DNA from 3 places in the Massilia sp. WG5 genome. Region 1 is predicted to be linked to each of the others. Evidence: predicted binding sites of a transcription regulator. Region 1 holds the regulator's gene; each other region holds the start of a gene.

Region 1 (4,506 bases):
CGTACATGAAGACGGAAAAGAAGATGATGCCGGCCCAGACTGCGGTGATGTCGATGTCCATATCAGGTCATGTTGTCTTCGTTGACGGAAGCGTCCGGCTCGGGCACCGACAGCGGCCGCGCCGGCGTGCGTCCCCTGCCCGGCCCGCCCTGCGGCGCGCGGGCCAGGTCGAAGGCCTGCGGGCCCTTGCGCACCAGCCGCAGCACATAGGCGATGCCGACCCCGAACACGAACAGGTAGGCCACCACGAATACGGCCAGGCTCAGCGCCAGCGGGCCGACGGAAATCTTCGATGCGGCGTCCGCGGTGCGCAGCACGCCGTAGACGATCCAGGGCTGGCGTCCGACCTCGGTGGTGATCCAGCCGGCCAGCACCGCCAGCAGGCCGGCCGGCCCCATCCACATCGCCATGCGCAGGAACAGGCGCTGCTCGAACAGCCGTTTTTTCACCCGCAGCCACAGGCTCCAGGAGCCCAGCGCGATCATCAGGAGACCCAGCCCGACCATCACGCGGAAGCTCCAGAAGAGAATCAGGGAATTCGGCCGCTCGTCCTTCGGGAATTCCTTCAGGCCCTTGATCTGGCCGCCCCAGCTATGGGTCAGGATCAGGCTGCCGAGGCGCGGGATGCCGACGGCAAATTTCGTTTCCTCGTCCTTCATCGACGGAATGCCGAACAGCAGCAGCGGCAGCGGCTTGTCGCCCTCGTTCTGCCAGTGGCCCTCGAGCGCGGCGATTTTGGCCGGCTGGTGCTGCAGGGTGTTCAGGCCGTGCATGTCGCCCACAACGGCCTGGACCGGCGCCACGATCAGGACCAGCCACATCGCCATCGACAGCATGGTGCGCACCGCATCGTTGCCCCGCCCTTTCAGCAGGTGCCAGGCGGCCGAGCTGCCGACGAACAGCGCGGTCGACAGGAAGGCGGCGATCGACATGTGCACCAGCCGGTAGGGAAAGGAGGGATTGAAGACGATCTTCAGCCAGTCGACCGGCACCATGCGGCCCTCGACGATGGCATAGCCCTGCGGGGTCTGCATCCAGCTGTTCGAGCCGAGGATCCAGGTGGCGGAAATCAGCGTGCCGAGCGCGACCATGCAGGTGGCGAGGAAGTGCAGCCCGGGTCCGACCCGGGTCCAGCCGAACAGCATCACGCCCAGGAAGCCGGCTTCCAGGAAGAAGGCGGTCAGCACCTCGTAGGCCAGCAGGGGTCCGGTGATGGACCCGGCGTAGTCGGAAAAATAGCTCCAGTTGGTGCCGAACTGGTAGGCCATCACGATGCCGGAGACGACACCCATGCCGAAGGTGACGGCGAAGATCCTCAGCCAGAAGTGGTACAGGTCGACGAAGACCCGGCGCTTCGTCTTCAGCCAGCACAGTTCCAGCACGGCAAGGTAGCTGGCCAGGCCGATGGTAATGGCCGGGAACAGGATGTGGAACGACATCGTAAACGCGAACTGCACGCGCGCCAGGTCCAATGCCGCCAGTCCGAACATGAAAGTCCTCCCGTGATGTCGTGTCCCGAATCTAGCATGGGCCAGTGTGCGCACGATTGGCAGGATGACAATGCTCGCCCCCGCCGGGCTGTTGGAAATGACACGAAGTACAAACAAGTCCTTGACTAAAAGCCAAGGAGACGGCCCCGTGCGTGGCGACGGGCCGTATAATCCGGTATCGACCGCCATCCGACTCTTCACTTCCGATGATCCAGGCTATTTCCATCCAGAATGACAGCAGGCCCCTGAACGTCTCGGCGCTGAAGGCCAGCTGCGCAGCCTGCAGCATGCACCAGCTGTGCCTGCCGATGGGCCTGGAAAATGCGGATATCGACCGCCTCGACAAGATCATCGGCCGCCGCCGCCGGCTCGAGCGCGACGAGGCGCTGTACAAGATGGGCGAGCCCTTCCGTAACCTGTACGCCGTGCGCTTCGGGCATTTCAAGACCTACCAGGTGAACGCGGCCGGCGAAGCCCAGATCACGGGCTTCCAGATGGCCGGCGAGCTGCTCGGCATGGATGCGATCAGCGGCGACCGCTATCGCTGCGATGCGGTGGCGCTCGAGGACAGCGAAGTCTGCGAGATCCCCTTCGCCAACCTGGAAGAGCTGTTCGGCCAAGTCCCCGCCCTGCTGCGCCATTTCCACCGCATCATGAGCAACGAGATCACGCGCGAGCAGAATGTCATGCTCTTGCTCGGCAATATGCGCGCCGAGCAGCGCTTCGCCGTTTTCCTCGTCAACAAATCGGCCCGCTACGCCGCACGCGGCTATTCGCCCACCCAGTTCGCCCTGCGCATGTCGCGCGAAGACATCGGCAACTACCTGGGGCTCACCATCGAAAGCATCAGCCGGCTGCTGTCGCGCTTCAAGAAAATGGGACTGGTGGCGATCGACAAGCGCGAAGTGAGCCTGCTCGACCTGCCGCGCCTGAAGGCGATGGCGGCCGGCACCGAGCAGTGCAGTCCGATGGCGTGAGCCCGGCATGGCGTCCGGCTGCCGCCCAGGCCGCGCAAACCCCAGGCAAGTCAACCTACTTGACGCTGGGAATTGGCGTCGCAACAACTCGGCCTGACTGCATTTCTCCTTTTTCGACAAAGAGTCGTTGCGGCTTTGCGACCGCAAAGCTTACCATCGGCCAGGCGGACAGAGCAGTGTCCACCATCTTTGTCGGTTTCTGGAGAAACAGTCATGACCAAGCGAAGAAACTTCCTTCGGATTGCCTCCCGCGTGGGCGTCTCCGTATGCGCCGGCGCGGCGCTTCCATGGCTCACGAGGGCCCAGGCCGCGACCAGCGCGAACGTGCATTACATCGATCCGACAGTCGCCGGCCCGGGCGACGGCACGCTTGCCAGCCCGTTCCGCTCCTGGACCAGCGTTTCCTGGACGCCCGGCCACACCTATCTGCAGAAACGGGGCACGACCTATTCCGGTGTCTTCCAGCTGTCGGCGAGCGGCGTGCCGTCCCAGCGCATCACGATCGGCGCCTATTACCGATCCGACGGCAGCGACGATGCGTCAAGGCCAAAACCGGTCATTGTCCTGCCGGCCGCGCCCACCGCGCCGGCCGACGGCGCCTCGATCGCGGTGTTGAAGCAGGAGCGCGATTTCGTCACCTACCGCAACCTGGACATCCGGAACAGCGCCTTGCCGGAAGCCAGCGACGCGGCGATCATCTGGCTGGGCAATAACTGCGTGTTCGACAACTGCAGGCTGACATCGAACTGCGCCGGCGTGTATATGTTCAATAAAAGCCACACGACCGTCTCCAACTGCGTGCTCGACGTCATCAGTAACAGCGCCACATATGCCAACCACGGGATCCTGGTGGCCGCGAACCTCACCGTCGACGACATCCGCCTGCTCAACAATACCGTCCGCCACCACGGCGGCGGCACCGGGAGCTCGCACGGCATCCGCTGCGAAACCTACAGCAGCGACACCTTCCTCACGCATCTCGTGATTCGCGGGAACCGCGTTTCTCCGCCGACCGGCGTCGCCTACAGCACGAACCCCAGGGCGATCGGCGTCTACCTGGTCCAGGGGGCCGGCGCCACCTTGGACAAGAATACCGTAAGCGGGATGCTCACCGGCATCCTCATCAACAGCGGCGATGGCAACTACGTCGGCAACAATAACTGCAGCAACAATATGAATTTCGGCATTCATATCAGCGGGCTCGCCAGGAATTACATGATCGAGAACAACGTCTGCAATGCGAATGGCGGGGATTTTGGTCCGAGCTGGTACGGACGCGGCATCGAGCTGACCTCGGCGGGGCCGGATGCCGTATCGGGGCACACGATCCGCTACAACACCTGCAAATCCAACCGCAACTACGGCGGCCCGCTGGACAATGGTTCGGAAGGGGTCGGCATCGGCCTGGATAACGGGACCAGCAAGTGTTCGATCTACGGCAACGTCATCTCGAAGAACGAGGGAAACGGCATTCAGGTGTACGGCGGCGGCGATCCGGCCAGGTGGCCCGACACGGGCGGCCATACGATCAGTTCCAACAAGATGGATTCGAACTGCAGCTTCTCCAGGCTGAACCGGCGCAGCGGAGGAACGACGCCCAGTTCATTCCAGGCGCACATCGCGCTGGTCTATGTCTACGGCAGCCCTACCCTCGTTGCCAAAAACGCTTTCTCGGGAAGCACCAGCATGAAGGTCTACACGGATGGCTCGGACTCGAACGTTACCGTCGCCTGATATGCATGGAAACTTGCCAAGCGCCGGACATCGGCGCACGATGAGTTCATCGGCTTTAACCACCCACGAGAAGGAGACTGGCGATGATCAAGGTGAGCGTGATGTATCCGAATGGCCCCGAGGCCCGTTTCGACGACGCCTACTACCGTGAGCAGCACATGCCCATGGTGAAGAAGCTGATGGGCGACTACTGCAAGTACTACACGGTCGACAAGGCGATCGCCGCCGGCCCGTCCGCCCCGGATGCACCCTACATCGCCATGGGCCACCTGTTCTGCGATTCCGTCGACGCCTTCCAGGCCGGC
Region 2 (4,506 bases), 840 kb from region 1:
GCGGGTGGTTCACGGAAAAATTCCTCCGCTATCTCGGCGCCATGCGTTTCACCGGGAAGGTCGACGCCATGCCCGAGGGAACCGTGTTCTTCCCCGGCGAGCCGGTACTGCGTGTGAGCGCGCCCATCGCCGAGGCCCAGCTGATCGAGAGCCGGGTCATCAATCTGCTGCAGCTTTCGATCCTGATCGCCTCCAAGGCCGTGCGCTGCGTGTTGGCGGCCCGGGGCCGCGAACTGGTGGACTTCGGCATGCGCCGCGCGCATGGCGCCGAGGCAGCCCTGCTGGCGGCGCGCTGCAGCTTCATTGCCGGGTTCGACGCTACGGCAACCGTACTCGCCGGCCAGCGCTACGGCATCCCCTTGTCCGGGACGATGGCGCACTCCTACGTCCAGGCGCATGCCAGCGAAGACCAGGCATTCGCCGCCTTTGCCCACGGTTGCCGGGACGGCTGCACCCTGCTGGTCGATACCTATGACGTGCCGCGCGCGCTGGAGCGCGTTGTCACCCTCATCCGGCGCCTGCGCGCCACCGGGGGCGCCCAGGTCCGGGCGGTGCGCATCGACAGTGGCGACCTTGCCGAACAGGCCGGCCTCGCGCGCCGGCTGCTGGACGCGGCCGGCTGCACGGACGTGCGGATCGCAGTGAGCGGCGATCTCGACGAGTATCGTGTCGCTGCCTTGATGGAGACAGGCGCGCCGATCGACAGCTTCGGCATCGGGACGCGAATGGCGACCTCGGCCGACGCGCCCTTCCTCGACTGCGCATACAAGCTGGCCGAATACGAAGGCCGCGCCCGGCGCAAGCGTTCGGCCGGCAAGCAGACCTACCCCGGACGCAAGCAGGTCTTCCGCCGCTTTGACGACGACGGCATACTGGTCCAGGACACGATCGGGCTGGAGACCGAATACGTTCGTGGAAGACCCTTGTTGCAGCCGGTGATGCAGGAAGGGAAACGCCATTCGCCGCACTGGACCCTGGGCCACATGCGCCAGACCTTGCGCAGCGAACTCGCCAGCCTGCCTCCACGGCTGACCTCACTGGAAGCGGCCGCACCGCCGCCGGCCGTGCTTTCGCCGGGCATCACGCAGCTGGTCGCCTTGGTCGATTTCCAGTTCGCCTGAGCTCAGGATCCGGGCCGCTTCGCGGACAGTGCCTGCACCAGCGATTCCGCCTGCGGATTGCTGGCCTTGCCGCCGATGATGTCGCTGGCGGACAGGGTGCTGCGATAGTAGGCCTTGTTCACGCCCTGATTGATCCGCACACCGCTCAGTTCGACGCTGGCTGCGTCGCCGAACAAACCCTTGTTGTCCGACCATGCGATGACATCGCCCCTGCCCGCAGTGCCCTGGACCATCCTGTTCCAGTTAATGACGGTCAAGCCAGCCTTTGCGCCCAGCGACACGCTGGTCTTCTTGAGGAAGGCATCGACCGCCTTCTGGTTGTTCAGCAAGAAAACCAGCGCGCCGCCCTCGGCGCCCGCCTGCAGCCCAAGGCTCAGGCCGCCGGTGTTGTAGAAGACCGGTTGCGACCAGCTCCCATCCTCGTGCTTGACCAGCAATAAGCCCGCGCCGCCTTCCGCGCCGATGCCGACCGCCGCGCGCTTGTTGGCCGGGACAATGAAAATGCCTTTCGCCGTATCCAGCAGGGAGCGCATGCGGGTATCCGCGTCGAGCGTGTGCACGATGTTCGTGGCCTGCAGCACATGCCGCTCGGCCGCGGCCGCCTGGCGGTCGGGTGCCGCCGTCGTGTCGGCGACCGGGCGACGGCTCTCCTGGGCATGAAGGATCCCGGGACCTGCCAGCAACAAGGCGATCGCAAGTTGCAGGGCGTTTTCGCTGAGGGCATCCATGACATACTCCTTCACTCTTGAGAATTGGAACAGCTCAATGCTAGTCCTTGAAATGGCCTCTCTGGTATGACTCCGATCAAGAAGCCTATTCAATATCTCTGTCATGCATAGGGCACAAGCCAAGGCGCTGTCCTGCCGCCGGAGGGGCTTTACTTGATGCAGATCAAGAAGAGCTAAATCTCTGCTAGAAGTTGCGAAAACTGGCGCATTAGCTTTGATATTGAGCAAAATAATCTCTATGATGGCCGAATTCATGTATTTACAGCGTGAACATGGATTCCAACAATATCGCTGCCAGCCTCGACTGGCTTCTGTCGGCGGCCCGCGACCCGATGCTGGTATACGACGCCGGCGGCGTCATCATGCGCGCCAATCCGCCGCTGTCTTCGCTGTTCGCGTGGCCTCTCGAGGAATTGATCGGGAAACGCTTCGACGTGCTGCTGCCTGAGGGGCCGCGCCGCGCCCATGCGGGCAGCGGCCCCGTCATGGCGCTCGACCGGGCGGGCGCGGCGTTCAGCGTCGGGCTCAGCCTGACGAGGCTCGACGCCGAAGGCAGCCCGCTGACGCTGGCCACCATCCATGACGCGCGCGCCATCGGCGGCGCCGAACAGGCGCTGCGCGACAGCGAGGCACGCATGCGCGCGGTGTTCGAGACCGCCGCGGACGGCATCATCACGATCGACGAGCATGGCCTGGTCGAGCGCGTCAACCCGGCCGCCGAGCGCATGTTCGGCTTTACGGAGCGGGAGCTTGCCGGACGCAATGTCTCGGTCCTGATGCCCTCGCCGGACCGTGAGCGCCACGGTGGCTACCTGCGCCATTACCTGCGGACCGGCGAACGGCGCATCATCGGCATCGGGCGCGAGGTGCATGGTCTGCGCAAGGATGGCACCCTGTTTCCGATGGAGATAGCGGTAACCGAGATGCAAATCGGCGGCGCACGCATGTTCACCGGACTGGTGCGTGATATCACTGCGCGCAAGCAGAGCGAGGAGCAGGCCGGGCTGTTGCTGCGGGAGCTGCGCGGCGCCAACGAAGAGCTCAGCAATTTTGCCTATGCCGTGTCACACGATCTGAAAGCGCCGCTGCGCGCGATCGGCGCGCTGGCGGACTGGCTGGCGACGGATTATGCTGATTGTTTCGACGACGAAGGCCGGGAACACATGCGCCTGCTCATCAGCCGCGTGCATCGGATGGGAAGTCTGATCGACGGCATCCTCGAGTATTCGCGCGTGGGCCGCGAGGGCGGCGCGCTGCGGATGGTCGACCTGAACGCGACCCTGGTGGATATCGTGGACCTCCTGTCACCGCCGGCGACCATCAAGCTGGCCGTCGCACCCGGGCTGCCGGTGATCTGGACGGAGCCGACGCGTGTCCGCCAGGTCTTCCACAATCTGATCTCGAACGCCATCAAATACCTGGACAAGCCCGAGGGGCGGGTGGCCGTCGACTGCAGCGACGAGGGCGATCACTGGCGCTTCGCGGTCTCGGATAACGGGCCGGGCATCGAACAGCGCCATTTCGAACGCATTTTCCAGCTGTTCCAGACCCTGGCCCCACGCGACCGTATCGAGAGTTCGGGGGTCGGCCTGGCCCTGGTGAGGCGGCTCGTCGAGAGCCTGGGAGGACGGGTGTGGCTCGAATCGGTTCCAGGGGAGGGCAGCACCTTTTATTTCACGATGCCGAAGTCGCACCGCCAGGTGCAAGAGGAGAAGCGCTCGCCGCCCGGCGCGTGTGCAGTGAAGATTGGACCATGAGCGAGCTGCCCTGACATGAATACCATACTTGTGCTGCTGGTCGAGGACGATGTGGTCGATCGCATGGCGTGCCGGCGGCGGCTGAGCGCAACGCCCGGCGGCCGCTTCCGTCTGGTGGAGGCGGACGATGGCGAGCGTGGACTGTCGCTTGCCAGCCGCCTGTGCCCGGATTGCATCCTGCTCGACTATCGGCTGCCCGACCTGAGCGGGATCGAGTTCCTCGACCGCCTGAAGGCCGATCCCGACGATGCGGTTCGCTCGATCCCGGTACTGATGCTGACGGGCGCCGACAGCGCCGCCGTCGCCACCGAAGCAATGCGGCATGGCGCCAGCGACTACCTGGTCAAGGATGCGATTGGACGCTATCTGGAACTGCTGCCGTCGGCCCTCGAGCGCATCCAGCGCGAGCGCCGGCTGATGAAGGAGAAGCGCCAGGCGGAAGCCAGGTTCCGGACGCTGGTCGAGCAAACGCAGGCGATCAGCTATGTCGTGGCTACCGGGCGTCCCGACCGCTTCCACTACATCAGTCCCCAGATCGGAATACTGGGCGCCGTTCCCGAGGAATGGCTGAACAATCCCGGGCTCTACGCGGCCAGCATGTTGCCGGAAGACAGAAACGAGGTCCTCGCCGAGGTGCTGCGCTGCCGCAGGGATGGCCTTCCGCTGCGCCTGGAGTACCGTCTGCGCGACCGCTCCGGCGAGGTGCTGTGGTTTCGCGACCAGGCCGACGTGGTGCATGACGACACCGGACAGGCGCTGTTCATGCAAGGCACGCTGATCGATATCACGGCGAACAAGTTGGCGGAACAGAAGCTCATCGAAACGCGCGACGAACTCCGGAGCCTGGCCGCGCACCAGGAAAGGATCAGGGAAGGCGAGCGACAGCGTATTGCGCGGGAA
Region 3 (4,506 bases), 600 kb from region 1:
GCGCCGCGGTTCTTCTCGACCGCGGTCTTGACCACGTCCATGCCGACGCCGCGTCCCGACACCGACGACGCCACTTCCTTGGTCGAGAAGCCCGGCAGGAACACCAGCTGGTAGGCTTCGTCGTCGGAACTGGCCTGGTGCTCGGTGATCAGGCCCTTTTCCATCGCCTTCTTGCGCAGCTTGGACGGGTCCATGCCGCGGCCGTCGTCCTGCAGCACGATCATGACGCTGTTGGCTTCCTGCCAGGCTTTCAGCAGGATATAGGCCTTGGCCGGCTTGCCTGCGGCGACGCGGTCTTCCGGGCCTTCGACGCCGTGGTCGAGCGCGTTGCGCAGCATGTGCACCAGCGGGTCGTACAGGCTGTCCACCACGACGCGGTCGACTTCGGTCTCGGCGCCTTCGATGATCAGCTCGACTTCCTTGCCCAGGTCCTTGGCCAGCTCGCGCACCAGGCGCGGGAACTTCTGGAACAGGCGGCCCACCGGCTGCATGCGGGTCGCCAGCGTGGCGCGCTGCAGCTCGGCCGAGTAGCGCGAGGCGCGCTCCAGGGTCTCGGTCAGGGTCGCCATCAGGGTGGCGGCCTGGCCTTCGAACTTGAACTGCGCCAGACGCTCGAGCAGCACGGCAGCCTGGTTCGCGGCCTGCACCGATTCGCCCGCCACTTCCAGCAGCGCGTCCAGCTTGACGGCATCGATACGGATGCTCTCGTCCTTGGCCGGGGCGCTTGCGGCCGGCTTGCTCTCGGAACGGCGCTCGACGCCGTCCCAGCCGGCCCTGGCCGGCGCTGCTTCCTGTGCTGCGGCGGGCGCGGCCGGCGGCGTCACCGCGGCTGCCGGAGCGGCTGCCGCTGCCGGAGCAGAAGCCGCGGCCGGCGCATGAGTGCCCGGCGGGACCACCGCCATGTACATGCCTTCCCAATCCAGGTCGTCATTGCCGACGTCTGCGGCGGGCGCAGGCGCTGCAGCGGCGACCGGCGCCGGGGCCGCCGCCGGAGCGGGAGCAGGCGCAGGTGCGGCCTTCGGCGCATCCTTGCCGTCGATCGCATCCTTCAGCATGCGCTCGAGATCGGCCGGCATCGGCGCAAGCTGCTCCGGCGCCGTGCCGTTGTTCAGGTCGTTGAGCTGGTCGGCGACGAAGCCGGAAGCCTGCAGCGACGCCTCGATCGCCGACGGCGTGACCGGGGCCGCGCCGGTGCGCAGCGCATCGAACAGGTTCTCGGTCAGGTGGCAGGCGGTCACCAGCGCAGGGAGTCCCATGAAGCCCGCGCCACCCTTGATGGTGTGGAACGAGCGGAACACCGCGTTCAGCGTTTCCTTGTTATCCGGATCGCGTTCGAGGCGGAGCAGATGCTCCTCGACGTTGGTCGCAAGATCCAAGGCCTCGATCACGAAATCCTTGAGCATTTCATCCATTAGAATCCCAGATCGGCAAGAAGGTCATCGACACTGTCCTGGTCGAGCGCCGCGGACGGCACCGACGGTCCCTGCATCAGTTCGGCGGGCTTCTCCTGTTCCTGCGCCGCGTGCTTCTGCGCCAGCTTTTCCTTCACCTCGGCCGGGGCGCTGTCGCGCAGCAGCTGGGCGAGTTCGTTCTCGACCGTCTGCGTGATCTTGACCACTTTCTTGATCAGCTGGCCGGTGATGTCCTGGAAATCCTGGGCCATCATGATCTCGAGCAGGCGCGCCTTCTCGGCTTCGGTTGCTTCCGACACGGCTGCCGCGAAGCTGCGCGAGTCGCCGGCCAGCGCCTTGAACTGGTCGAGCGACAGCTTGCCGGAGAACAGGTCGGCCCAGCGGCCTTCCATATCCTTGGCCTGCTTGGACAGCTGGTCCTGCGCCGGCATGCCTTCGTCCAGCGTGTTCAGCACCTTGTTCGCGGCCTGCTCGGTCAGGCTGGCGACGTATTCCAGGCGGTCCTGGGCGTCGATGATCTGGGACGAGGCTTCGGTGAGCGCCTTGTCGTAGCCGAGTTCGCGCAGCGAATCGTGCATGATGCGCACGATGCTGCCCAGGCGGGCATACATCATCTGGCCGTCCGGATCGTCCGAGGCTTCGGCAGCGGCGGTGACGGCCGGGGCCGGCACGGGTGCGGCCGGCGCGGCGGCGGGCGCGGAATTCGAGGCAACCTGGTCGAACAGGGCCTCGAGGTCGTCGCTGTCGCCACTCTCTCCGCCCGCGGCGGGTTCGGGCGCCGGAGCCGGTGCCGGTACGGGAGCGGGCGCGCTGGCTCGTTGCGCTGCCACTTCCTCGAATAATGCGTCGAAATCGTCAGCGGCGTCGGTCATAGTCCCTGCTTCTCCATAATGTAAATGTCGCGATGATCAGTGCTGTGTGCTGTACTGCTGCCGTCAATACACTGACGGCCGGGTATTGCACGAGTGTATCAGCGTGGTTGCCGTAGGTAAATCTTAGAAGACGGACCGTTGCCGATTGGCTCCGTAAACTTAGTTCAGCGACAATTATTTCTGCGTGTTTCTGAATATTTTCACAAAGCAAGTGTTGTATTTTTTTATCGCAGCTGCTTTTGTGCCATGTGATGTTTTCGCGCAGGAAAGCGAGCCCAACCCTGATTAAGATCAAGCATTTACTATCTGCCAAGGATGAAAAGCCGAACTACAATAAGAAGGTAACGTGACGTGAGGGAGGGCTCACCATGTACCAGAAGATCCTGATCACCACCGACGGCTCCGCGGTGTCCCAACACACTGCCTGCGCCGGCGTCCAGTTCGCGCAACAGATGGGAGCGGAAGTGCTCGCGCTGTTCGTCGCGCCCGAGTACCAGTACCCCGTGTATGTGGAAATCATCCCGCCGTCCTATCCCAGCGAAGAGGACTATATGGCGCAGATGCGGCGCCTGGGCGAGGAATACATGGGCAAGATCATGCGCAAGGCCGACGAGTGCGGGCTGAAGCATTCCTGCATGACCGCGTTCTCGGACGCGGCCGCGCTGAAGATCGTCGACGTGGCTGAGCAGCAACACTGCGACCTGATCTTCATGGGCTCGCACGGCCGCAGTGGCTGGGGCCAATTGTTGCTCGGCAGCGTGACGAACAAAGTGCTGTCGCAGACGAGCAAGCCGGTCCTGGTGCACCGTCTGATCCGCGAGCCCGGCACCTGAATCCGCCGCGCCGGGCCGCTGGCGGGTGACCGCCGGGGCGGCCTATTGCCAAAAAAATACAAATTAAATTTTAGCAATGTGCTAGCGTGTAGGCTACGCACGCATTGCACTGGGGAACTCCTATGATTCGCATAGTCATCGCTGACGACCACACCATCATGCGCGAAGGCCTCAAGCGCATCCTCGACGGCGCGCTCGATATCGAGATCGTCGGCGAAGCCATCAACGGCTTCGAAGTGCTGTCGCTGGTGCGCCAGGGAGGTTTCGACCTGCTGCTGCTCGACCTGTCGATGCCCGGCCGCAGCGGGGTCGACCTGATCCGCCAGGTGCGCAGCGAAGCGCCCAAGCTCGCCATCCTGATCCTCACCATGCACGAGGAAGAACAGTATGCGGTGCGTGCGATCCGCGCCGGCGCCCAGGGTTACCTGACCAAGGAAAGCGCCGGCACCCAGCTGGTCGGCGCAATCCGCAAGGTGGCGTCGGGCCGTCCTTATATCAGTACCGAAGTGGCCGAGCAACTGGCGCTGAACATCATGGCGCCGAACGAGCAACTGCTGCACAAGCAGCTGTCGGACCGGGAATTCGAGGTGTTTTCCTTGCTGGTGGGAGGCAAGTCGATTACCGAGATTGCCAACAACCTGCATCTGTCTGTGAAGACAGTGAGCACTCACAAGACCCGCATCATGCAGAAGATGGGCATGACCTCGCTGTCCGAAATGGTCCAGTACGCCGTCGCCCACCGCCTGCTGGCGCCGATGAAGGCCTGACCGCTGGAACCGGGCGGCGCCTAAACTGTTTTGGACATTCCTGGCTGTCCATGGTTGCTCCACGACCTGCGTGGCGCATAAGAGACGAGCTCTTCTCGACGCTTATCCTACACGGGTATGCCCTGCCTTCCCTCGGAAGTGAGCCAAGATAGTAAGAATATTCTTACATTCTGACTCACCTTCCTACCTACACATTCAGCCGTTGCTGATATGAATGCCGAACTCGTGTTGGCATACTGACTTCAGCGTTTCGACTTGCTTGCGGTCCATTCTCCGCATTGAGCCTCCTGAAACCTTGTTTTCCTTCACCTGGAGATGAGTATGCAGTCCCAGCCAATGTCAGAACAACGCAACGCCGCCCCCTCGACCCTGCACTCGTCACAGATGGAGGCCGGGCGCCAGCGCCAGGGTCGCCTGTGGTCAAACCTGAAAGAGGTCTGCGACCTGCTCCATATCCCGGCCGCCGTATCGATGAATACCGAGGAGCTGCTGTTCCAGCACGTACAGTTCAAGACCGGCCAGCGTGTCCACACGATCGGCCAGGCGTTCGACACCTTATATATCGTCAACTCCGGCTTCCTGAAAACGGTGCTGATCGACGAGTTCGGCAACGAACAGGTGC

Evidence for each region. Region 1 encodes FNR, which switches genes on or off when oxygen is low (the NO sensors DNR and NnrR bind a similar motif). Its sites were predicted from a motif close to TTGATNNNNATCAA; they were not measured.
Region 2: AM586_RS02105 (lipid-binding SYLF domain-containing protein) is a predicted target of FNR. The motif match lies at 2,003-2,016, and genes of this name have one in related genera.
Region 3: AM586_RS08530 (universal stress protein) is a predicted target of FNR. The motif match lies at 2,566-2,579, and genes of this name have one in related genera.

What each region holds. Positions count from the first base shown of each region.
Region 1 covers NZ_CP012640.2:1,305,576-1,310,081, forward strand. The annotation lists gene cydB (cytochrome d ubiquinol oxidase subunit II) at 1-61, opposite strand, end outside; gene AM586_RS05660 (cytochrome ubiquinol oxidase subunit I) at 63-1,490, opposite strand; gene fnr (fumarate/nitrate reduction transcriptional regulator Fnr) at 1,697-2,467, shown strand; gene AM586_RS05670 (right-handed parallel beta-helix repeat-containing protein) at 2,681-4,201, shown strand; gene AM586_RS05675 (EthD family reductase) at 4,285-4,506, shown strand, end outside.
Region 2 covers NZ_CP012640.2:463,701-468,206, reverse strand. The annotation lists gene AM586_RS02110 (nicotinate phosphoribosyltransferase) at 1-1,121, shown strand, start outside; gene AM586_RS02105 (lipid-binding SYLF domain-containing protein) at 1,124-1,849, opposite strand; gene AM586_RS02100 (PAS domain S-box protein) at 2,122-3,606, shown strand; gene AM586_RS02095 (response regulator) at 3,622-4,506, shown strand, end outside.
Region 3 covers NZ_CP012640.2:1,910,328-1,914,833, forward strand. The annotation lists gene AM586_RS08520 (chemotaxis protein CheA) at 1-1,412, opposite strand, end outside; gene AM586_RS08525 (protein phosphatase CheZ) at 1,412-2,284, opposite strand; gene AM586_RS08530 (universal stress protein) at 2,653-3,117, shown strand; gene AM586_RS08535 (response regulator transcription factor) at 3,240-3,884, shown strand; gene AM586_RS08540 (Crp/Fnr family transcriptional regulator) at 4,269-4,506, shown strand, end outside.